2 regions of the Peribacillus sp. NPDC076916 genome follow, and region 1 is predicted to be linked to the other one. Evidence: predicted binding sites of a transcription regulator. Region 1 holds the regulator's gene; the other holds the start of a gene.
The links. The regulator NrdR, encoded in region 1, represses ribonucleotide reductase genes. The targets are predictions, from matches to a motif close to AACACNATATATNGTGTT.
Positions count from the first base shown of each region.

Region 2: ACQKFG_RS05755 (vitamin B12-dependent ribonucleotide reductase) is a predicted target of NrdR. The motif match lies at 6,069-6,086, and genes of this name have one in related genera.

Region 1 is NZ_JBNNIU010000003.1:628,560-640,059, reverse strand. Features, by position in the region: gene thrS (threonine--tRNA ligase) at 1-1,839, opposite strand, end outside; gene ytxC (sporulation protein YtxC) at 2,229-3,089, opposite strand; gene dnaI (primosomal protein DnaI) at 3,210-4,148, opposite strand; gene ACQKFG_RS12640 (replication initiation and membrane attachment family protein) at 4,135-5,547, opposite strand; gene nrdR (transcriptional regulator NrdR) at 5,612-6,073, opposite strand; gene speD (adenosylmethionine decarboxylase) at 6,343-6,723, opposite strand; gene ACQKFG_RS12625 (glyceraldehyde-3-phosphate dehydrogenase) at 7,542-8,579, opposite strand; gene coaE (dephospho-CoA kinase) at 8,740-9,339, opposite strand; gene ytaF (sporulation membrane protein YtaF) at 9,363-9,995, opposite strand; gene mutM (DNA-formamidopyrimidine glycosylase) at 10,075-10,905, opposite strand; gene polA (DNA polymerase I) at 10,925-11,500, opposite strand, start outside.
Region 2 is NZ_JBNNIU010000002.1:153,440-164,939, reverse strand. Features, by position in the region: gene ACQKFG_RS05780 (DUF1385 domain-containing protein) at 1-364, shown strand, start outside; gene ACQKFG_RS05775 (SA1362 family protein) at 503-877, shown strand; gene ACQKFG_RS05770 (patatin-like phospholipase family protein) at 900-1,781, opposite strand; gene splB (spore photoproduct lyase) at 1,868-2,893, opposite strand; gene ACQKFG_RS05760 (hypothetical protein) at 3,031-3,216, shown strand; gene ACQKFG_RS05755 (vitamin B12-dependent ribonucleotide reductase) at 3,348-5,918, opposite strand; gene ACQKFG_RS05750 (lipoate--protein ligase family protein) at 6,310-7,146, opposite strand; gene ACQKFG_RS05745 (rhodanese-like domain-containing protein) at 7,350-7,733, shown strand; gene gcvPB (aminomethyl-transferring glycine dehydrogenase subunit GcvPB) at 7,897-9,354, opposite strand; gene gcvPA (aminomethyl-transferring glycine dehydrogenase subunit GcvPA) at 9,347-10,693, opposite strand; gene gcvT (glycine cleavage system aminomethyltransferase GcvT) at 10,711-11,500, opposite strand, start outside.

The sequences.
Region 1 (11,500 bases):
GCCTTCTTTGACTTCATTGTCTCCAACAACGAGCATGTACGGAATTTTTTGCATTTGCGCTTCACGGATTTTGTAACCTATTTTCTCGTCACGTGTATCCAGGTCGACACGAATGCCTTGCGCTTTAAGTTTTTCCTGTACTTCTTTCGCATAATCTAAGTGCACTTCAGGTGAGACCGGGATCACTTGTGCTTGGATAGGTGCAAGCCAAGTCGGGAATGCCCCCTTATATTCTTCGATCAAGTAAGCGACAAAACGTTCCATTGTGGAAACGACGCCGCGGTGAATAACGACCGGACGGTGCTGCTTGCCGTCCTCACCGACGTAATTAAGATCGAAACGTTCAGGAAGCAAGAAATCAAGCTGAACAGTGGAAAGCGTTTCATCTTTCCCTAAGGCAGTACGCACCTGAACATCAAGCTTAGGACCATAGAATGCCGCTTCACCTTCCGCTTCAAAGTAATCCAGGCCAAGTTCATCCATGGCGACTTTTAACATGCTTTGTGCTTTTTCCCACATGTCATCATCATCGAAGTATTTTTCTGTATCCTGAGGATCGCGATAAGACAGTCGGAATGAATAATCCTTGATATCGAAATCTTTATATACTTCCAGAACCAAGTTCACAACGCGCTTGAACTCTTCTTTGATTTGGTCGGGACGGACGAAAATGTGCGCATCATTCAATGTCATTCCACGTACACGCTGAAGGCCTGAAAGGGCACCTGACATTTCATAGCGGTGCATCAAGCCTAGCTCGGCAATCCGAATTGGCAGTTCGCGATAGCTGTGGATACTGTTTTTATAGACCATCATGTGATGCGGACAGTTCATAGGACGCAGGACAAGCTGTTCGTTTTCCATCTCCATGGCAGGGAACATGCCGTCCTGGTAATGATCCCAGTGTCCAGATGTTTTATAAAGGTCCACGCTTCCCATTACAGGTGTGTAAACATGGTCATAACCCAAACGTTCTTCCTTGTCCACGATGTATCTTTCGATTGTCCGACGGATGGTCGCGCCTTTTGGCAACCACATTGGCAACCCTTGTCCCACTTTTTGTGAGCTCATGAACAAGTTCAATTCTTTGCCGATTTTACGATGGTCACGTTCTTTGGCTTCTTCAAGGAAACGCAGGTGTTCGGCCAAATCTTCTTTTTTATAGAAAGCCGTACCGTAAATGCGTTGAAGCATTTTGTTTTTGCTATCGCCTCTCCAGTATGCTCCAGCGATGCTCAATAGCTTGAACTCTTTGATTTTCCCCGTTGATGGAACATGAATTCCACGACAAAGGTCAAAGAATTCACCCTGCTCATAAAGCGTTACCTGCTGATCGGCAGGAATCGCATCGATCAACTCCAACTTGTACTCGTCGCCGATTTCTTTAAAACGGGAAATCGCTTCATCACGACTCACTTCGATGCGGGAAATTTCCAAGTTTTCATTGACGATTTTCTTCATTTCTTTTTCAATCAATGGAAGGTCTTCAGGAGTCAATGATTCCTCCAGATCCATATCATAGTAAAAGCCGCCCTCGATGACTGGACCCACTCCGAATTTAGCGTTTTTGTACAAACGTTTGATTGCTTGTGCCATCAAGTGTGCTGTACTGTGACGCAATACTTCAAGAGCATCCGCTGCGTCCTGTGTGACGATTTCGATTGTACCATCTTGTTCAATCGGACGTTTCAAATCATATAATTCACCATTGAATTTTCCGGCAATGGATTTTTTCCTTAAACCAGGACTGATGGATGCAGCGATGTCTTCAGTTGTTGTGCCTTTGGCAAACTCCTTAACCGCTCCGTCAGGAAAAGATATTTTCAGTAATTCTGACATTCAGTTTCACTCCTTCTTATTGTTTGGACAAATTACAGGTTTTTGATTCCATTACAACACAAAAAAGCCCGTCCCTGTATAAAACAGGGACGAGCTTAGTAATAAATATCATTAACCCGCGGTTCCACCCTCGTTCCAGCTTGCTTTTCACGGCAAAATGGCACTTGTAACTTGGTAACGGCAGCTTCCCGTCAGCTCATATTCACAGAATGCCTGCTTTCCGAGCCGAAGTTTAAAGGTGGTAAGTGTTCCATGCGAATAGGAAGCTTACAGCCTGTTGGCTCCCCTCTCTGATAATCGGCGACTAGAATACCCTTGTCCTCATCATAACTTTTAGTTTTTTAATAGTATGTAGGAAATTATAATTTGTTATACGGTGAAAATCAAGGTTAATTTTCTTTTTTCCACGAAAGATCATTCAAATGCATCGAAAATGACGAAAGTGGCAGGATGGTTGCCCGTTCTTCGAAAATCCTTGAAATGGTCTGGATCAGCCCTTCTTCCTTATCATCAGTATAGATGCACAAGTTTTCAGGAGCAATCGATAAAAGCGGGGCAAGTATCACCGTATCAAGAAAAAGTGAACTTTTGGCAAGAAGCCTCCTGTCGATCATACTATTGATTTTTGACCGGTCGAGTTTGCTGAATTTCTGATCATAGAAATGAAAACCATCCCGGTTGACGAGGTGAAGCTTTCTTAATTTCGACTCCTGCCCATGAAGGCAATCACGGAGCGTGGCAATGAAATTTTGATAGTCCTGCTCCAGCTTGTATTCATCAATCGCCTTAACGACATACTTTTCCAAAGTGTGCTGAAATGATTTTAAACGGAAGGTCGTAAAAGAATCGAATGAAAAAGATACCTTTCCAGCCAAAATGCTTTGAAGTCCTTCCTCAATCAATCGTTTCTCCGTATTGAATGCTCCATCTTGATCCCTGGCTCTTTCCGCCTCGATGATCGATGATGCAATTTCAATGATGGCTTCAATTTCTTCCCGTTCCCTATAAAAAAATTTACCGACTATTATTTGCTCCAGAACAGGAATCGTCTTTTCTTCCAATAAAAAAGAATGAAATGCATCACGAAGCAGAATTAGCCATTTATCACCTGAAGACTTCGTCATATCCATATGCATGCCTTGTTGCGGAAGAAATCGAATGTATGCTTGAAATTCTGCCCCCAGTGGATGGACAGAAACGAAATTCAGTAATTTCATTGCCTCTGAATCGTTTTGAAACGAAATTTGCACTACGACATCCCCCCTTCCCCCTTGCCTGTTTGTTCATGTATATGGGGATGGGGACGTGTTTAGAAGTAGGATGAGTCTTGTAAAAGAAAAAAGTGACCTCCATTAAGAGACCACTTTCCTTCATCTTCTCCGATTCACGCCATCCAGCTTGACCGGCTCCGCTAAATATTGAATTCTTTCCATTATCCTGGCCGCCTTCACTTCTTCCTTCTCACCGCGCTGTGAAAAGGTTAGGTGGTTCTCCAGGCCATTCAGGTCAAAATTCGAAGTGAAAAACGTCGGCAGGTTTTCCAGCATCCTAAATTGCAAAATCGGACCAAAAACCTCATCGCGTCCCCAGCTCGTCATGGACTCCGCTCCAATATCATCCAGCATGAGGACAGGGGCAGTTTTCACCATCTCAATTTTTTCATTGACCGTATTATCACCGATCGATCCTTTAAGTTCCCGCAAGTAGTCAGGGACATAGACAATAAGGGAGGAAATTTGCCTTTCTGCAAGTTCATTGGCAATCGCACCTAATAAGTACGTTTTCCCAACACCGAATTTCCCATATATATATAAGCCTTTTTGCATTTTACCTGGCTCATATTCCATAATGAACGACATCGCCTTACTTAAAACGTCCAAGCGTTTGTTATCATTATCCGTTTGGGTAAAGTCCTCAATGGTCGCCTTTAAAATATCCTTCGGTACATACAGGCTGTGGATCAATTTTTCCCGTTTCCGCTTTTCATCCTCTGCCAACTTCCGCGGACAGATTTCATAATTCAGGTTCAGGGCCTTCCCTTGAACCACCAATTTGGGATAATACCCTTGCATCATATTGATACAGCCATTCAAGCTTGGACATTTATCACATTTATTGCTTTGTGAAGTGAACTCATAAAGCTTCCCCAAATTTTTATCAATCATTTCCTTCGTGACCGTCGAACTGTTGGCATTCAAAAATAACCGCACTTGTTCGTCTTCAAAAATCTCCTGTTTCAGCTTTTCATAACGCTGTTGAAATTGGTTTGTATTGGCCAATTTATTAAGGGATCTATTAATCTTTTCCATCGTTCATTTCACCTCCTGCTTTCCACTGCTTCCATTTCTCCTGAAGCTCGCGTTTCTGGGCATTCAATTCAGGCTGATCTGCATTCTGCTCCTGCTGTGCTTCTTCTTTTTTCTCAAGCCACTCCGGAACCACTTCTTCCCGTATCGCCTTTTTCCGGCCGCCCTTCGCAGCATTCCTGCTTCCTTGAGCCCAGTCCTGATATTTCCTATGTTCATTTTTAGCCAGTTCCATCGCCTCGACGACCGTAGAGACCTTCAGCCGTGCCCAATGGCCTGCCAGCTTTTCCACGTAGCCCTTCGTGAACTTCATATCCGTTTTGAGCATGACGTATTCAATCAAGACATTGACGACACCCGGATTCAGCTTTTGATTGATCATCACTCCCTCAACCACTTTCAGATCACCGCTTGATGGCTCTGCACCTCCAGACAATTGCATCAGCCGCTCCCTCGGGGAAATCGTCTCCAAATGACGGATTAACTCTTGTTCCTGTGTTTTCGGTTCTTCTTTTTGTGTCCGTTCACGAATCGGCTGCACCCGATTGACTAGGGAAGGCATATCTGCCTGCCGTTCGATCTGATACCAGTCCCTTGCCGCCTTTCTGAGCACTTCCTCATCGATTTCATCATCCAATGAAACGGCATCCATTACTAGTTTTTGCATTTCCAGCGGATCAATGCCATATAAAAAAGCAAGTTTGGCAATCGTACTTTTTATTTTCGGAGTAAAGGCCTTTTTCGGTACGATCGAAGATTTCATCCCGGCAAGTAAAAGGTCAAAATCAAATAAGTCGTCAAACCCCGATGGCTCGACGCCTTCCGTCCGATCGATGAATTGCTGCTCAGGCATCGGTTTCCATTCGTTTTTCGCTTCATCGGTTACATATAAAGAGTCCAAATGATCTGATGAGAATACTTCCGCAAAAGATTTAGTCACACCTTCATATTGATCGGTTAAGATATGATCATCACAAAAGAATCTCTTTAACCGGTTGAATTGCGCTTTGCCGATTTTTTTGTATAAGTAAATATTCAGCATTCCATCCGTGAAAAACTGCTGGGGTGAAAGCGGCGGGTTTAACTCATAGATGAATTCCTTCGTTTCATTTTTCGATTTCTTATATACATTCAACAGACCAATTCCTTCAAGTAAAAGGCGTGCTTCGTAAATATCACCTAACTTAAGGCCGATGGTATTCATTAATTGATAATGTGAGGAGATTTCCGACCATAGCCTGTTTTCCTCCAGCTCACTCCATAACGTCATATATAGGCTAATGCAGATAGGTCCAATAAGAGGTTGATATAGTCGGGTAAGTATTTTCCGATCATAATCATGAAGCAGCCCCGCAGATGAGACCAAATATGAATCCGCTGGGAGCAATTCTTGCCAATGCATTGACATCTCCATTCAAACCTTTCAAAAGATGTAGTGAAAAAAGAGCCAAAGTGAATCTTCAGCTCTACTTTCTTTCTTTATTTATTAAATCTTTCAATTCATCGATAAAGACATTGATATCTTTAAATTGTCGATAGACGGATGCGAACCTTACATAGGCAACCTCATCGACTTCCGCCAGCTTGTCCATTACCATTTCGCCGACATTGTCGCTTTTCACTTCCGATATGCCCTGGTTGCGCAGTTCTTTTTCTACATAACTGGTAATTTGCTCTAGTTCCTTCAAGGGAACCGGGCGTTTTTCGCAAGCCCTGATTAAGCCACGCAGGATTTTATCACGACTGAACTCTTCCCGTGTCCCGCCCTTTTTCACTACAATAAGCGGTGTTTCCTCCACCTTTTCAAATGTCGTGAATCGAAAACCACATGCCTCGCATTCACGGCGTCGTCGAATCGATTTACTTTCATCGACTGGCCTGGAATCGAGCACTCTTGTTCCGTTATATTGACATGATGGGCATTTCATCATTATCAGCTCCGTATTTTATGTAGGACTCCCCTATCTAAATGTTCCCCAAGGATTTACTTCTCTATCTTAATCTTATATTAAAAGGAACGGCCAGTACAAGTAAAAAGTGTAACTTCCAGCAGCAGGCACTTTTGTTCCGCCCTTGGAGCACCTTTGTCAAGGTCTTTGTGCTATAAGGCAATCCATAGCTATAATGTGAAGCAGGCTGCCGATTCATTGCATTAAAAAAGAGATGCACCCATGGCATCTCTGTGTATACGTGTTTTTTATAGGGCACTTATATTGGCTTTTTTCATTTGTACAGGACCTAAACCACGTGGTAATTCTATGTTTTCACGTGTTTGCGCATTCAAAGCTTCTGCAATATAATCTGCCGCAATATTCGGATCCAAGTTACCGCATGTATAGACATCGATGCTCGCATAGCCGTGTTCTGGAAAACTGTGAATCGTTAAGTGTGATTCAGAAATGATGACAACCCCGCTGACTCCTTGTGGAGCAAATTTGTGAAAGGCAACTTCCCGTACCTCTGCACCTGATTTCAAAGCAGCATCAACAAAAATCTTTTCAATTAAATCGATATTGTTCAGTTTTTCAAAGTCACAACCCCAAAGTTCAGAAATGACATGTCTACCCATTGTTTCCATAGTGTAAGCTGTTTCCATATTAAGCTTCCCCCTTACCATGATTTAAAAATAAGTTCTGATAACTACCACGGGGGAAAGTTAGTCCAAAGAGGTCCTAACCCTTTAAGTAGCCATCATGCAAACCGCTTTTGAAGAAGTTCACGATTCATAGTATATATTGTTTGAATTTTTTTTGCAACTCCAAATTAAAATTTTGGAAAGATAAACTTTATATGCAATAGGGCTATAGCGAAGGTACCAATGTAAGGGAAATTCTGTTTTCCGGGTTTATTCAGCGCCCTTAAATAGCCAGGAATTGATGGGTCACTTCATTAAAAATAGCCCGCTAAAAAATTTTAGCAGGCTCAGACTATAAGCAAACCCCAATAAAGTTTGTCTATTTTTTTAATATTTGGCCGTTGATTTAACAGTAAGATCTCCTTTTACCTACAGTCTATTTAAGAAAGGAGCCAAGAAGATTAAGGACAGTTCAACTGAACCTTAGAATAGCTGCTATGTGAAAGATGAACGAACAAAACAAGTTTGCCTATTCGTTTCATGCGGCATCAAACCGCAATGGATTTGTTTTGGGGACAATGATAACAACCGTAAATACGTATGCTAGTCATATCTTATAGCCTCTAGTTTTACAAGTGATTGAGAAAGTTGGAAAACCAGGAGCAGTAGCCGCATGTAAAAGAAAACATGATATGCGTGGGGTCACTATTCTCTATAACTGCTCCAAATCCAAAAAAGGTTTCGGATTGTGGCCATTTTGAAACCTTTTTGTCTACAAACTGAGCCCGCTAAAAAATTTTAGCAGGCTCGATTTCTTTTCATTATTTTACTGATAGTTCGACTTCGGAAGTTTTTTTCAACTCGGATCCCACCAATTTCACAAGGTCCACTACCCGGTTGGAGTAACCCCACTCATTATCATACCATGCAAGGACTTTCACTTTCCTGTCCCCAATCATCATCGTCGTCAAACCATCGATGATTGCAGAGTGAGGATTCGTTTTGAAATCACTGGAAACTAAAGGTTCCATCGTGAATTCCATAATTCCTTTGAGTTCATTTTCTGAAGCATCGATGAAGGCTTGGTTCACTTCATCAATCGTGACATCACGGTTTAAATCCACAACAAGATCGACTAGAGATACGTTAGGTGTCGGTACGCGGATCGCCATTCCATGAAGCTTGCCTTTTAATTGCGGCAACACTAGCGAGATGGCTTTTGCAGCTCCTGTGGTCGTAGGAATCATGCTTTCCGCAGCGGCACGGGCACGTCTTAAGTCTTTATGCGGGTTATCGATATTATTTTGATCATTTGTATAAGAATGTATCGTTGTCATTAAACCGTTGTTTATGCCGAATTTTTCATCAAGCACTTTTGCAACCGGTCCAAGACAGTTGGTTGTACAAGATGCATTGGATATGACGAAATGCTTGTCAATTTCCAGCACTTCCTCATTTACACCCATTACAATGGTAACGTCTTCATTTTTACCCGGCGCTGATAAAATAACTCTTTTTGCCCCTGCATCTAAATGAAGAGCCGCTTTAGAACGATCATTGAATTTGCCCGTAGCTTCAATTACAATATCTATGTCCAACTCTTTCCAAGGCAATAGCTTTGGATCGCGGTTATTTATTAGTTTTACTCGGCGGCCATTCACTACTAGTGAATCATCTTCCGCTATAATGATACCGTCGAATTTACCATGTATCGTATCATATTTTAGTAAGTGTGCTAAAGTTTCAGCTGGATAGCTTGCATTTATGGCAACAATGTCCAAACTCTCATCTAATATGGCCTTTCGGAAAACCATTCTTCCAATTCTCCCAAACCCGTTAATCGCTATTCTTGAATTCATTGTTCGGACCCTCCAGAAAATATTAGTGTTATACTTATTACCTTCCACATGTAATTAGTATAACATAATTCAGAGGAATTGTGCTAATAAAAATGCGGATTGTGTTTATTTTTTCAACACAAAAAGAAGAAACCTGGTGGTTTCTTCTTTTTTATCATAATTATATGACATGCCATTCGCGAAGTATGGACTTCACTTGCCTTTTCGTTTCATTAATGTCCCCATTATTGTCGACGACGGCATCCGCTAAAGCCTTTTTATCGGCCAAAGGCATTTGCGAATTGATCCTGGCTAGTGCCTCCGTCTCCGAAAGACCATTCCTGTTCATTAATCGCTGCAATTGAACTTGCTCATCCACATAGATCAAAAGCGTCTTTTCCACCATGAATGTCAGCTTACTTTCGAATAGGAGCGGAATATCCATGAACACCGTTTCTTCCCCTGATGATAGTGCCTCTTCCGTTTTGAGGCGCATCCATTTCCTGACGGCAGGGTGCACGATGCCATTCAATAGCAATCTCTTTTCCTGATCATTAAATATGATCGACCCGAGCTTTACGCGATCTATACCCCCATCCGGCAATAAGATATCTTCACCAAATGCCTTCACAACTTGATGATAGGCTTCTTCACCCGGCTCAACGACGGCACGGGAAGCCAGATCTGCATCGACAATCGTGAATCCGAGTTCCTGTAAATAAAGGCTGACGGTGCTTTTCCCACTGGCGATGCCCCCGGTGATTCCAATGATTTGTCCCATAAGCTCCCCCTTTTAACCATGTATCATAACTTGAATATCCCGATGATAATCAACAGTACACCTGGAAGAAAAGTCAATTGCTGTACAACTTTATTATTTGAAAGCAATTTCCCGCTTTGAATCCCGCTCCAAATGAAAATTGAACTCATAATAGCGATGCACCCTGCAAGGATAATCGGTGAAATGCCGATCATAGCCGCACCAACTCCGGCCCCGAACGCATCCAGCGAAAGTGCAAATCCCAGAACAAGCGCTTCAACACCCGTAATCGTACCTGATTTATCAAAATCGGCATTCAATGGTTTTTGTAAAATATTAATGACTACCCCAAGTGATTTAATTTCAAAATTAAAGATGATCTTTTCATGATATCTATCATCTTTCAAATCTTTTTCAGGCTTAAAATACTGGTATACCATCCAGGCACCAAGGAAAATGAGGATGATGCCACCCGTTTTTTCAGCCGCCCCGACCGATATGAGCTGACTGATGAATTGTCCGATGACCATCGCAATACCTAAACTCAATGCAGAACAAAACGAGATGACCGCTATTGACCTTAAGGGGATTTTCATCTTCCGCATACCGAATGTCATACCTACGCCAAATCCGTCAATACTAACTGCAAAAGCGAGAAAAATAATTTGTAGCCACATCGGAATAATACTCCTTCCCTACTCGTTGCTACCCTAGTATATGGATGGAGCCCATCCGATGTGTTTGAAAAAACATTCCCTATTTTAACGGCTGGCATGACGGGCAAATATGTGTGCCGCGTCCTGCAACGACCAGTTTTTCAAGTGGCGTGCCGCATGTTTTGCAGTTCTCGCCTTTTCGTCCATAAACATTAAGTTCCAACTGAAACATGCCGATTTGCCCTTGGGAATTAATGTATGAACGAATCGTACTCCCGCCTTTTTCCACAGCTTCACCTAACGTCGCGATGATTTCTGCATGCAACGTTTTGATTTCCTGCAACGAGAGTGAAGAAGCGATTCTCTCCGGATGGATACCGGAACGGAATAACGACTCGTCTACATATATATTCCCAATCCCGACGACAACCGTTTGATCAAGGAGAACGGGTTTGATTTTCCTGTTGGTTCTTGCCAACTTGCTACTTAGCCCCTCGACAGTAAAATCTTCAGACAACGGTTCAGGCCCTAAATGCAACAGTGGCAGCCGCTCAAGTTCTTCCCCTTTGGCAAATAGATGCATCGTTCCGAATTTCCGGACATCCCTGTACCTGAGTTCACTGCCATCCGTGAAAGTGAAGATCACATGGGTATGCTTATCATAAGGCTCTTCTTTTGGATGCACGCCGTATTTTCCTTCCATTCTTAAATGCGAAACCAACGAATAATCATCCAAGGTGAAAATGAGGAACTTGCCCCGACGACCTATTCCCGTAATCGTCTGTCCCCTTAAAGCATCCTGAAACTGTTCGACAGGTTCAGGCGCTTTTATGATCTTTGGCCAGAAGACTGACACTTCCTTGATTTCTTTTCCGAGCACGAGCTGCTCTAACGTTCTTCTGACTGTTTCCACTTCTGGAAGTTCTGGCATTGCAATCACCTATCTTTTATTATTTGGCATCAAACCATGTTGGCCCAAAAGCATAATCCACTTTAAGAGGCACGTTCAGTTCAATGGCATTTTCCATTTCCTCCGGAACGATCACTTTAAGGATTTCGAGTTCCTCGGGAGGCGTTTCAAAAATCAATTCATCATGCACCTGAAGAAGCATTCTCGTTTTAAGACCTTCCCGTTTCAGGCGCTTATTCATGTTTATCATGGCTAGCTTGATGATATCTGCGGCACTGCCTTGAATCGGCGTGTTCATCGCTGTCCGTTCGGCAAAGCTCCTGATGTTGAAATTCCTGCTTGTTATCTCAGGTATATAGCGCCTTCTTTGCATCAGAGTCGTGCTATATCCTTTTTGACGGGCCTCATGTATGCTTTCTTCCATATATTCCTGAACACCAGGAAAGCTTCTTAAATACTTCTCGATGAACTCTCCCGCTTCTTTTCTCGTGATGCCGAGACTTTGCGATAGCCCGTAGTCACTTATACCATAAACGATTCCGAAATTGACCGCTTTGGCATGGCGCCTCATGTTCGCCGTGACTTGCTCTGCCGGTACGTGGAATACATCCATGGC
Region 2 (11,500 bases), on a different contig from region 1:
AAATGTGCAGGCAAGTTCACGCCTTCATTATCGCTGCGGCAGCAGCTTCATTTTATTTACAGTCATTGTAGGCATGTTCGTCTATATGCTTGTTCCGACCGATCCATTATGGCTCCGTGTCGTGGATCGAGTATTGCTAATCCCCGTCGTGCTTGGCATAGCCTTCGAGGTACTGCAGTTGACCAACAAAGTAAGGGATATTCCCTTTCTTCGTTACCTCGGCTATCCCGGACTTTGGCTTCAGTTATTGACAACCAAAGCCCCTACCGATGATCAAGTCGAAGTCGCATTAGCATCCTTCCAAGAACTGTTAAGGTTGGAAAAAGAAACAGAAAAAAGTTTAGAATCCGATGTAATCGTGTAAAACATCTATACACATTTTGATTATGGAAAATCATATACTAACTATGGGAATGCTCTTTACTTTTTTTCAAATATTTTACATTAATGATGTTTAAAATAAGCTAGAAATGCTTATGATGCTCTTAAGGAGGTGTCTTTGTTGAAACGTTTCATATCTTTCATGATATACGGAATCATCGCCCTCGGAGTCCTCGGACTAATGAGCCGACTATTTAATGACCCGATTGGCTTTTTTAGAAACATTCTCATAATAGCCATTGTCGCAGGGATTATTTATATGATTTATACCGGATTAACAAAGGGAAAACCAGTTAAGAAAGAGCAGCAGGCATTCCGAAAGGCTGCCCGCCAATCGAAAAAAAGGCTAAAAAACCGAACTTCGAAAAAAGATAATGTGGCTAGCTTCTCTGCAGCAAAATCATCAAAGAAAATAAAATGGAGAAAGAAAACGGATAGTCACTTAACCGTCATCGAAGGGAAAAAGAATAAAAAGAAAAATCGGGCTTCTTTTTAAGAGCCCGATTTTTTATTTACAATCAATAAGTCCATTTTTTAAGGAATTCTCTCGTGCACTGCCTGCCCCGATTCATCAATTCACCCTTTTTTTCATCATTCAGATTGAAATCCATTGCAGAAATTCCCTTCATCGGAATAAATACAATATTATGGACGTGTTTCTTGGAAATATACCGTGCATCATGGGCATCTTTCATCGTTTTGAATAATGCGGAGAACAATTCAACCGCATTATCCACCTCATGCGGTTTCCATATCTCATCGACACTTAGGCGCAAACCGATGACTGGCCTTTCCTTTCTTACATGATCGGAATTGAATAGCCACATTGGAAAATTGCTTAACACACCTCCATCTACAAAAAGGAACTTGCGTTTTCCGACATCAAGTTTGACTGGCTCAAAAAAATAAGGAATGCTACAACTCATTCTTACTGCCTTTGCCACTGGAAAAGTGCTCGGATCAATGCCATAGTTCGGTAAATCATCAGGCAGTACCACCAATTTCCCATTTGTAATGTCAGAGCTTATGATTCTGAGGGATTTCGGTCGAATATCCTTAAAGGTGACTACATTCCTTTCGGCAAGTTTACCGGCGACCCATGTCTCCAGGGCGTTGCCTTTATAAAGGCCAAGTTTCCAGTATAAAAGGATCCATTTGGCAAACGGGATAGGCAAAAGACCACGCCTTTTGTCCAGCAGACCGCTTAAATCTATATCAAGAAAAAGCTTTTCCATTTCTTTACCTGTGTATCCAGCTGCTACAAAAGCTGCAATTATGGAGCCTGCACTTGTACCGGCTGTTCGATGGAATACAAATCCCCGTTCTTCTAATTCCTGCAGGGCTCCCACTAAACCATAGCCTTTAATCCCGCCTCCGGAAAAAACGCCGTCAATAATCATAGCTGCCCTCCCCTAATCCGGTCTTTACATTTCTAAGCAGGATTAGAGCGATTTATGACAGTTTTTAATAGAAAAGTTGCCTTGATTCAGGTAAAGTACTGAATTTCCGCCTTAGGGAAGAATTCAGCGATATACCCACGAATGGTCGTTTCCAGTTCTGCGGCTTCTTCTTTTTGATAAACATATTTACCAATTCCATATCGGCCCCATTTATATTTACGCTTTGTTTCGTCCAGTTCCAATTTTGTTTTCGGGTAGTTTTTTTGAATCACTTTTTTTGCTGGGCCAGTAAACCGATGCTGAATTAATTCGAAGGTCAAGTCAGGGATATCCACCCCATTCAAAGCCTCACTTAGCCGTTCGAATAATTCATGGTAGCCCTCCTTCCATGCTTCATGACGATATATTGGAGCTACGATAAAACCGAGGGGATATCCTGCCCCTGCCACTTTACGTGCCGCTTCCATCCTTTCTTCGAAGCTCGAAGTTCCGGGCTCGAAATTCTTTATCACATAACGTGAATTTATACTGAATCGAAATCTTGTTTTTCCATTATGTTCAGCATCCAACAGATGGTCGACATGATGAAATTTAGTTACGAACCTTAGAACCCCATATTCACTTTTTCCAAAATATTCTATGGCCCTTTTTAACGAATGTGTCAAATGGTCAATTCCGACGATATCCGATGTACAGGCTGCCTCAAAACGGGTAATTTCAGGCTTTCTCTCATTTATATATTTTTCGGCTGCTTCGAAAATCTCATCAAGATTCACATATGTCCTAATATATGGTTTTGATCCGAGTGTCGTCTGTAAATAACAATAGTGACAATGCCCCATACACCCTGTAGCAAGAGGTATGGCATATTCAGCAGATGGCTTTGAGGAATCGAATTTCAATGTTTTTCTGATTCCTACCACAAGCGTCGATTTGGCGACACGATATTTTTGCTGATCATTTTCTCCAGGTAGATCCCTAATTTGGTTATGCGATGTGGTCTCACGGATTTCAATGTTCAAATCTTCAAATTTCTTTTTTAATTCCCGGCCAAGCGGGTATTCCAGTGCCCTTGGCTCAATATATACTAACTGTGGCATAAATGGTTTCATTTCGATCTCCATTCTTTTATCGATTTGTTCATATTTTCAATCGAACTACACAATCTAATTCATAAGGATAGTTTTTCTTTATTCTGTTAGCCTCATGATTGTTTATACTTGGTAATTCAAAATGAAGGAGATGCGATATGGTTAATAAACGAGACTTCTTGACAAATGGAACGGGGCAACAAGCGATCACCGTCCAAACAGATAATAAATATCCAAATCCAAGGAATATACCTGGAGACTCGGTCGATGAATTTTCGGTATTGAAAGATGGCAACCAATATCTAGCTGAAAAGGAAATAGGGCAGCAAAATGAAAATGGTTGATTGAACGCAAAAGAAGACCGAATTTACGAGGATTCGGTCTTCTTTTGCTATGTAACTGAACAGGCAGTTACTTGAAAAAAAAGTCGTTAAGATAGCTTTGCAGCATACTTAACGACTTCCCTTCCATCAGCTTATAGCCCGCATTTCAATTGCGCTCCGCAATTCGTGCATGTATTGCATCCGCCCATTTCCTGAACTTCACCTTTACGGCATACCGGGCAAGTGTTACCCACTTCCGATCCAATTGTAACATTCGTCGAACGCAGTTCATTTATCGTATCGACCAAAACAACTTTCTTCTTAACTTCCACATCTGTCAATTCATCCATTTCAAGCTGCTCGTCCATTTGGTTTTCTTCCGCTTTGAGCGTAAGGACCTGACTGTCACGGCTTCCGTCCACATATACAGTACCGCCTTTTGCTCCGCCTTTATAAAGACGTTCATATACTTTTTCAACTTGTTCGACAGTATATCCTTTTGGCGCATTGACTGTCTTACTGATCGAACTGTCAATCCAGCGCTGAATGATGCATTGAACATCAGCATGCGCTTCCGGGGCTAATTCCATAGCGGAAATGAACCATTTTGGAAGCTCTTCTGTATCGGCTTCCGGATGACGTTCCAAGTATTCCTGTACAATGTCAGCCTTCACCTCTATGAATTTACCCAGACGGCCGCTGCGGAAATACGTGAAAGAGAAATATGGTTCAAGACCTGTTGATACCCCAACCATCGTTCCTGTGCTTCCTGTAGGGGCCACTGTCAATAAATGAGAGTTACGGATGCCATGTGCAGCAACACTTTCCCTGATATCTTCCGGCATTTTTTCCATAAACCCAGTTTGGGTGAAACGTGTTCTAAGCTCATTGGTTTCTTCGTCCGTTGACCCGATCAGGAACGGGAAACTGCCTTTTTCTTGAGCAAGTTCCACAGAAGCCCTGTAAGCAGTAGTCGCAATCGTTTCAAATACCTTGTCAACCAGGATATTTCCTTCTTCAGAACCATATTCCGTTTCACAATAAATCAACAGGTCATGCAGACCCATTACACCAAGGCCAACCCGTCGCTCGCCCAGTGCCTGTTTTTTGTTTTCATCCAAGAAATAAGGAGTTGCGTCAATGACATTGTCCTGCATACGCACACCGACTTCGACGGTTTGCTTAAGTTTCTCGAAATTAACCGTTTTGCTATCTTTATCAGCCATTTCAGCCAAATTGACTGCCGCAAGGTTACATACTGAATATGGGGCCAATGGCTGTTCGCCACAAGGGTTCGTGGCAACGACCTGCTGACCGTATGCTTTGGCATTCGTCATTTCATTAGCATTATCGATAAAGAAAATTCCTGGTTCAGCAGAATATGTGGCACAAATGTTTATTAAGTTCCAAAGCTCTTTAGCTCGGATTTTACGGTAAACACGGACTTTGTGACCCATTTTTTCCCATTCACGAACATCACCGACATTATGCCATTCTTCATTGTAAATGGCCATTTCTTCGGCATTATAGCTCTCTACATCAGGAAAACGCAATTCGTATTCCGCATCTTGTTCCGCCGCTTCCATAAATTCCTTAGTCAGGCAAATAGAGATATTGGCTCCAGTCAGAAAATCCGGATTATGGACACTGTACGTTCCACCTGTACGGATCTTTTCTTCTGCATCCCTAATGATTTTCTCACTGAACCCACCTTGGCCAGGAATCTCCTTATAATTGATGATCCCTTGATACATAGCCGTTTCCTGTTCCGTATGCGGCGTGAATTTCAATTTATCCGTCGCATATTTCTTGATGGCTTCATCTTTAGTGTTTTCCACTAGGTAACGCAGAATCCTTGGATTTTGCATTTTGGAAATGATGAACTCCGCAATATCAGGATGCCAATCAGCAAGCATGATCATTTGCGCGCCGCGTCTGCTGCCGCCCTGTTCAACAAGATGCGTCAGTTTTGCAATATCGTCAAGCCATGATACTGAACCAGAGGATTTTCCATTCACCCCTTTTGCCAGAGTGTTTCTTGGACGCAGTGTCGATCCGTTCGTACCCACTCCGCCGCCGCGGCTCATGATCTCCATCACTTGTTTCCTATGTTCTGAGATCCCTTCACGTGAATCCGGTACGAATGGCATTACATAGCAGTTGAAATAAGTAACGTCCGTATTGGAACCTGCACCGTATAATACTCGTCCTGCCGGGACAAAATTAAGGTTCTTTAATTCTTGATAGAATTTATTGAACCATTCCGTTCTTTTTTCTTCCGTGGTTTCCACTGATGCCAAGCCCGTTGCATTACGTTTCGCAATTTGTTCATAGTATATTTCAAGCGGCTTTTCGATTATATCCAACGGACGGTTAACAATTCCCGTCTCCACTTCTTCCGGATTATCCAATACGCCACGGAATTCTTCATCCACCAATACCTTGGCTTTTTTGGTTTCCCAATCAATTTCAACGATGTAACCGAGACCCCTTGCCGGGAATTTCGGATCTTCCTTAATCGTCAACACGACGAAATCGCCTGCCGAGAGTGTGATTTTTTCAGTATCCTTAAAAGAATAGCGGTCAAGCATGACTAGACGGGACACTCCCTTATGCGCCATTTTCATATCAGCAGTTACAGGGTGAACCTGGGGAAATAAAGAAATATCCTTATTCAACCTTTCTAGATCAACCTTTAAAGCTTCTTTTATTACAACCGACATAATTCCCTCTCCTTTATATGTTTCAAGATCCGTTCTTGCTGCCGCAAAAATCCTTATGTAGCCTTACATGTCCGTTTCGCTTAACAAGTACCCTAAATTTATCATAGCGAAACTCAAAAATCAATATATAGTGTCGCATTAAATATTTCAACTACTATATATTGTGTTTGTTTTGAATAACTTTTTATTTTGTCAAACGATAAATCAATTAATATAGTTAGCAAAAGGGAGGAAAATGTCGATTTACGATAATTTTTCATCAGATTTCAATTAATTTGGACCTTGCTTTTTCCCCATCCCTTTTAGGGCTTATCCCTGCAAGGGATACCTTATTAGGTCAAAAAATCTGAAAAAACTTTTTTCTTTTATCACTCTTATTATCCCACTTCTTCTATCTCATGAAATTCCATTCATCGCTTTCATATTTACTTTCTGCAATGGCCTTCACTTCCTGCAATTGCTTTTCGGTTAGGACGTATGGCTCTAAATCGATCGAAAGTCCTTCGGCAAAACCTTTTTCAAAAGCTTCTTTCGCTTCAGGGATGGTAACCTTTCTTCCAGCAATGTCATTTATGGCCACAGCTTTATTTTTCAGGTTTTTTTGCATTCTCTCTTTAACCCTGTCATTTGAGAATTTAAATACGCTAAAAAGCTTATCATCATCAAGATCAAGCAAAATGGACCCGTGCTGAAGGATGACGCCTTTTTGCCTGGTTTGAGCGCTGCCAGCGACCTTCCTGCCCTCGACGACCAGTTCATACCAGCTTGGAGCATCAAAACAGACGGAAGACCTGGGCGATTTTAAAGCTTCTTTTTCCTGATTTGTTCGAGGCACGGCAAAATAAGCATCCAATCCCAGATTCCTGAACCCCATTAATATTCCTTCAGAAATGACACGATATGCTTCAGTAACGGTAGTTGGCATTCCCGGATAGGATTCTGGAACGATTACGCTATAAGTCAATTCATGCTCGTGCAGTACCGCTCGTCCTCCTGTTGGCCTGCGAACAAAACCAAGGCCTTGCCTTTTGACCTCTTCCAAATCAATTTCCGCTTCAGCCTTTTGAAAATAACCAATCGACAATGTTGCTGGATCCCAGCCGTAAAAGCGTATGATTGGCGGAATTTCACCTTTGCTTTGCCAGTTTAACAATGCTTCGTCCAAAGCCATATTAAAACCCGGTGAACAATACCCCGAATCTATAAAACCCCATTTTTCTTTAGTCATCCTTACCCCTCGTTTCAATAGACTGTTTTTCAATCCCCCACAAAAAACTCACATGTAGTAGTTTAACAGACTTTAACACTCTAAAAAAGAACGTGCTATCAAGTCGATGAAGAATTTGATGAAAATTCTTTTTGATTATTGGGTAAAGCAATTATATAATAAGGATTGTCTGTATTCGTTAAGGTAGAAGGGAGTTTTTATGTTTGGAAATATTATATACACTGCTCATCATCTTGGGAGTGGTTATTGCGTATTCACTTTTTAATTGGTACCGCCAGCGTAAAATCGTTAAAACATTAACACAGGACGAATTTATCGCTAACTACAGAAAAGTGCAGCTAATCGATGTGCGGGAACCGAATGATTTCGATAATGGTCATATCTTAGGCGCAAGAAACATCCCTATGACTCAAATGAAAACCCGCTTGGTTGAAATTAGGCCGGACAAGCCTGTATATTTGTACGCTCAGAGCGAAATCATCAGCGGAAGAGCTGCAGCCATGCTATACAAAAAGGGCTACAGGGAACTTTTTCACCTAAAGGGCGGTTTCAAGATGTGGACCGGGAAAATCAAAGCAAAGAAATAAGACCCCATCTCCGCATGGGCTCTTTTAAATTAAAAAGACTTCTTCTGCATCATGCGGGCTTTAGGGAATGAAAGTTAACTGTTGAACTTTTAATGAACTCTTACATAAACATGAAAAAATCCCCGCCGGCTGGCAGGGATTTTTTTTCGTGTAAGCTATCAGTCTATGCTTGAAAACGCAGAACAGGTTTTCTTGCAGCAAGAGTTTCGTCAAGCCGCTTTATAACGGTTGTATGCGGAGCTTCCTGAACGATTTCCGGGGTTTCTTCCGCTTCCTTGGCAATCTGGATCATCGCATCGATGAACGCATCCAGCGTTTCTTTCGACTCGGTTTCAGTCGGTTCTATCATCATTCCTTCTTCCACGTTCAACGGGAAGTAAATGGTCGGAGGATGATAACCGAAATCCAGCAATCTTTTGGCTATATCGAGAGTCCTTACCCCTAATTTCTTTTGACGGCGTCCGCTTAATACGAATTCATGCTTACAATGACGATTATATGGTAAGTCAAAAAATGGTTCCAACCTACGCATCATGTAATTGGCATTGATGACCGCATTCTCGGTGACGGCTTTAAGACCATCTGGCCCCATTGAACGAATGTACGTATACGCCCTCACGTTTATCCCGAAATTACCATAATAAGGTTTTACCCTGCCGATGGATTGCGGACGATCATAATCAAGAACGAATTGCTCACCTTGTTTGACCACAAGCGGTTTAGGCAAGTAAGGAATCAAGTCCGACTTCACCCCTACAGGACCAGAACCCGGGCCGCCGCCGCCATGCGGGCCTGTGAATGTTTTATGGAGATTTAAGTGAACCACATCAAAGCCCATATCACCCGGTCGTGCTTTCGATAGAACTGCATTCAGGTTGGCTCCATCATAATAAAGCTTCCCACCTGCGTCATGGACAAGTTGGGCCATTTCCAAAATATTTTCTTCAAACAATCCTAATGTATTGGGATTCGTCAGCATCAAGGCCGCGGTATCCGGTCCGACAACACGCTTTAAATCCTCAAGGTCGACTAACCCATTTTCATCCGACTTCACTGTAATCGTTTCAAGGCCGGCAACAGTTGCAGAGGCAGGATTCGTACCGTGTGCAGAATCAGGCACAATCACTTTAGTCCGTTCTGTATCGCCATTCGCTTCGTGAAAAGCGCGAATCATCATCAATCCAGTCCATTCACCGTGAGCACCTGCTGCAGGCTGTAATGTCACTTGGTCCATACCGGTGATTTCCGTTAAGTGTTCCTGCAAATCAAATAATAGTCCCAATGCTCCCTGAACAGTAGCCGGATCCTGATATGGATGGATATGGGCAAAACCGTTGAAGCGCGCCACATTTTCATTTATTTTCGGATTATATTTCATCGTGCATGAACCCAGCGGATAAAAACCCGAATCCACTCCATGATTCCGCTTGGAAAGTGCTGTATAATGACGCATGATATCAAGTTCGGACACCTCAGGAAGTTCTGCCTCTTCTTCACGGATGTAGTCGGCAGGAAGAATTTCTTCGAGCGAAATAGTTGCAACATCCATTTCTGGCAGACTGTATCCGATTCGACCGGAAGTACTGATTTCAAAAATGAGTGATTGATCTTGATTATTCATGTTGATCCCCCAATTCCTGCGCAAGTGCATCAATTTCTTCTTTTGTTCTAAGTTCAGTTACCGCGACCAGCATATGATCTTTCAGCTCAGGATAAACCGTCCCTAAATCGAAGCCGCCGATCATCCCTTTTTCAAAAAGGTTTTTATTGATTTCTGAAAACGAAGCAGGCAGTTTAATGACAAATTCATTAAATGAAGGACCGTCGAATATCACTTCCACCCCTTTTGCCATAATTGCTTTTTTCGCATAATGCGCTTTTTGAATATTTTGCACAGCCATTTCTTTGACACCCTTTTTCCCAAGCGCGGTCATTGCTACAGAAGCTGCCAAGGCATTCAAAGCTTGATTGGAACAAATGTTGGATGTGGCTTTGTCACGGCGGATGTGCTGTTCACGAGCTTGAAGGGTCAGTACAAACCCCCTTTTACCATTTTCATCCACCGTTTGACCGACGAGTCGGCCCGGAACTTTCCGAACAAGTTTATTAGTAACGGCAAAATAGCCACAATGAGGTCCCCCAAATGCCGCTGGAATGCCGAATGGCTGGGCATCCCCCGTTACGATATCTGCACCGAGTGCTCCAGGGGATGTCAAAGCTCCCAATGCAAGCGGGTTACTGGAAACGATAAACATGGACTTGACACCATGAATGATTTCCTCCATTTCTTTCAATGGCTCGATGCGGCCAAAAAAGTTCGGATATTGCACGATCACTCCTGCAATGTCATCATTCGCCAATTCCCTTAAAGCAGCTAAATCCGTCACACCGTCTTTATAAGGAATTTCGACCACTTCCACCCGTTGCCCTTTCGCATATGTCTTCACAACTTCCCTTGATTCAGGATGAACGGTTCCTGAAATGAGAATCTTCTTGCGCCGCGTCTGGCCAGAAGCAAGCATGGCTGCTTCGGCTAGCGCCGTCCCGCCATCATACATGGATGAGTTAGCTACATCCATTCCCGTCAATTCACATATCATCGTTTGATATTCGAAGATCGCCTGAAGCTCGCCCTGTGAAATTTCTGGCTGATACGGTGTATAAGCCGTATAAAACTCAGAACGGGATAAAACATGATCGACGATGACCGGTGCGTAATGATCATAGACACCCGCACCAAGGAAGGAAGCATAGCTTTTAAGGTCCGCATTCTTGGCAGCTAGCCTTGATAATTCTTTCATTAATGCAGGTTCCGATTTAGCAGGCTTAATATCGTATTCTCCTTGGAAACGAACGCTTTCAGGGATATCATTGAAAAGTTCTTGAGTAGAAGATACCCCTATCACTTCCAGCATTTCTTGTTTATCTTGCTCTGTCATGGGTAAATAACGATGTTTCATCTAATGACCATTCCCCTCTATTTACGTGGTTTTTTATAAAAAGGTGTTTGTATGATAACGGCTTTCAAACGCTTGGAACGGATTTCCACTTCTACTTCCGCATCCAGTACCGAAAATTCCTTATCGATAAGTACCAATCCCACGTTTTTCTTCAACGTGGGTGATTGGGTACCGGTCGTGACCTCACCAATGACTTTATCACCGCTGTAGATCTTATACCCATGACGCGGAATGCCACGGTCAATCATTTCAATTCCCACAAGCTTGCGGGGAGCTCCATTCTCCTTTTGCTCAGCAAGAACGGCTTTCCCGAAAAAATCCGCTTCCTTATCCACTTTCACTGCAAAACCAATACCGGCTTCTATCGGGGTGATGTCCGCTGAAAGCTCCTGCCCATAAAGCGGCAGTTTCGCTTCAAAACGCAGGGTATCACGAGCACCTAAACCAATCGGCTGAACCCCCTCTTCCTTTCCGGCTTCCATAATCGCCTTCCAAAGGGCAGGACCATTTTCACTGTCACTATATATCTCAAAACCATCTTCACCAGTGTATCCAGTACGGGATACCAACGTGGAGATACCGTTAATCAGGACATTTTCCTTGAACTTGAAAAATCCAATTTCACTTAAGTCAGTATTTCCCGATAGTTTTTGTAATATCTTTTCTGCAGATGGTCCTTGAAGTGCCAGCTGTGTATAGTCACTCGATACATTCGTAATTTGGACATCTTCCGTTAAATTAGCTTGAAGCCAATTGAAATCTTTTTCTGTATTCGCTGCATTGACCACGAGCAGATAGTCGTCCTCT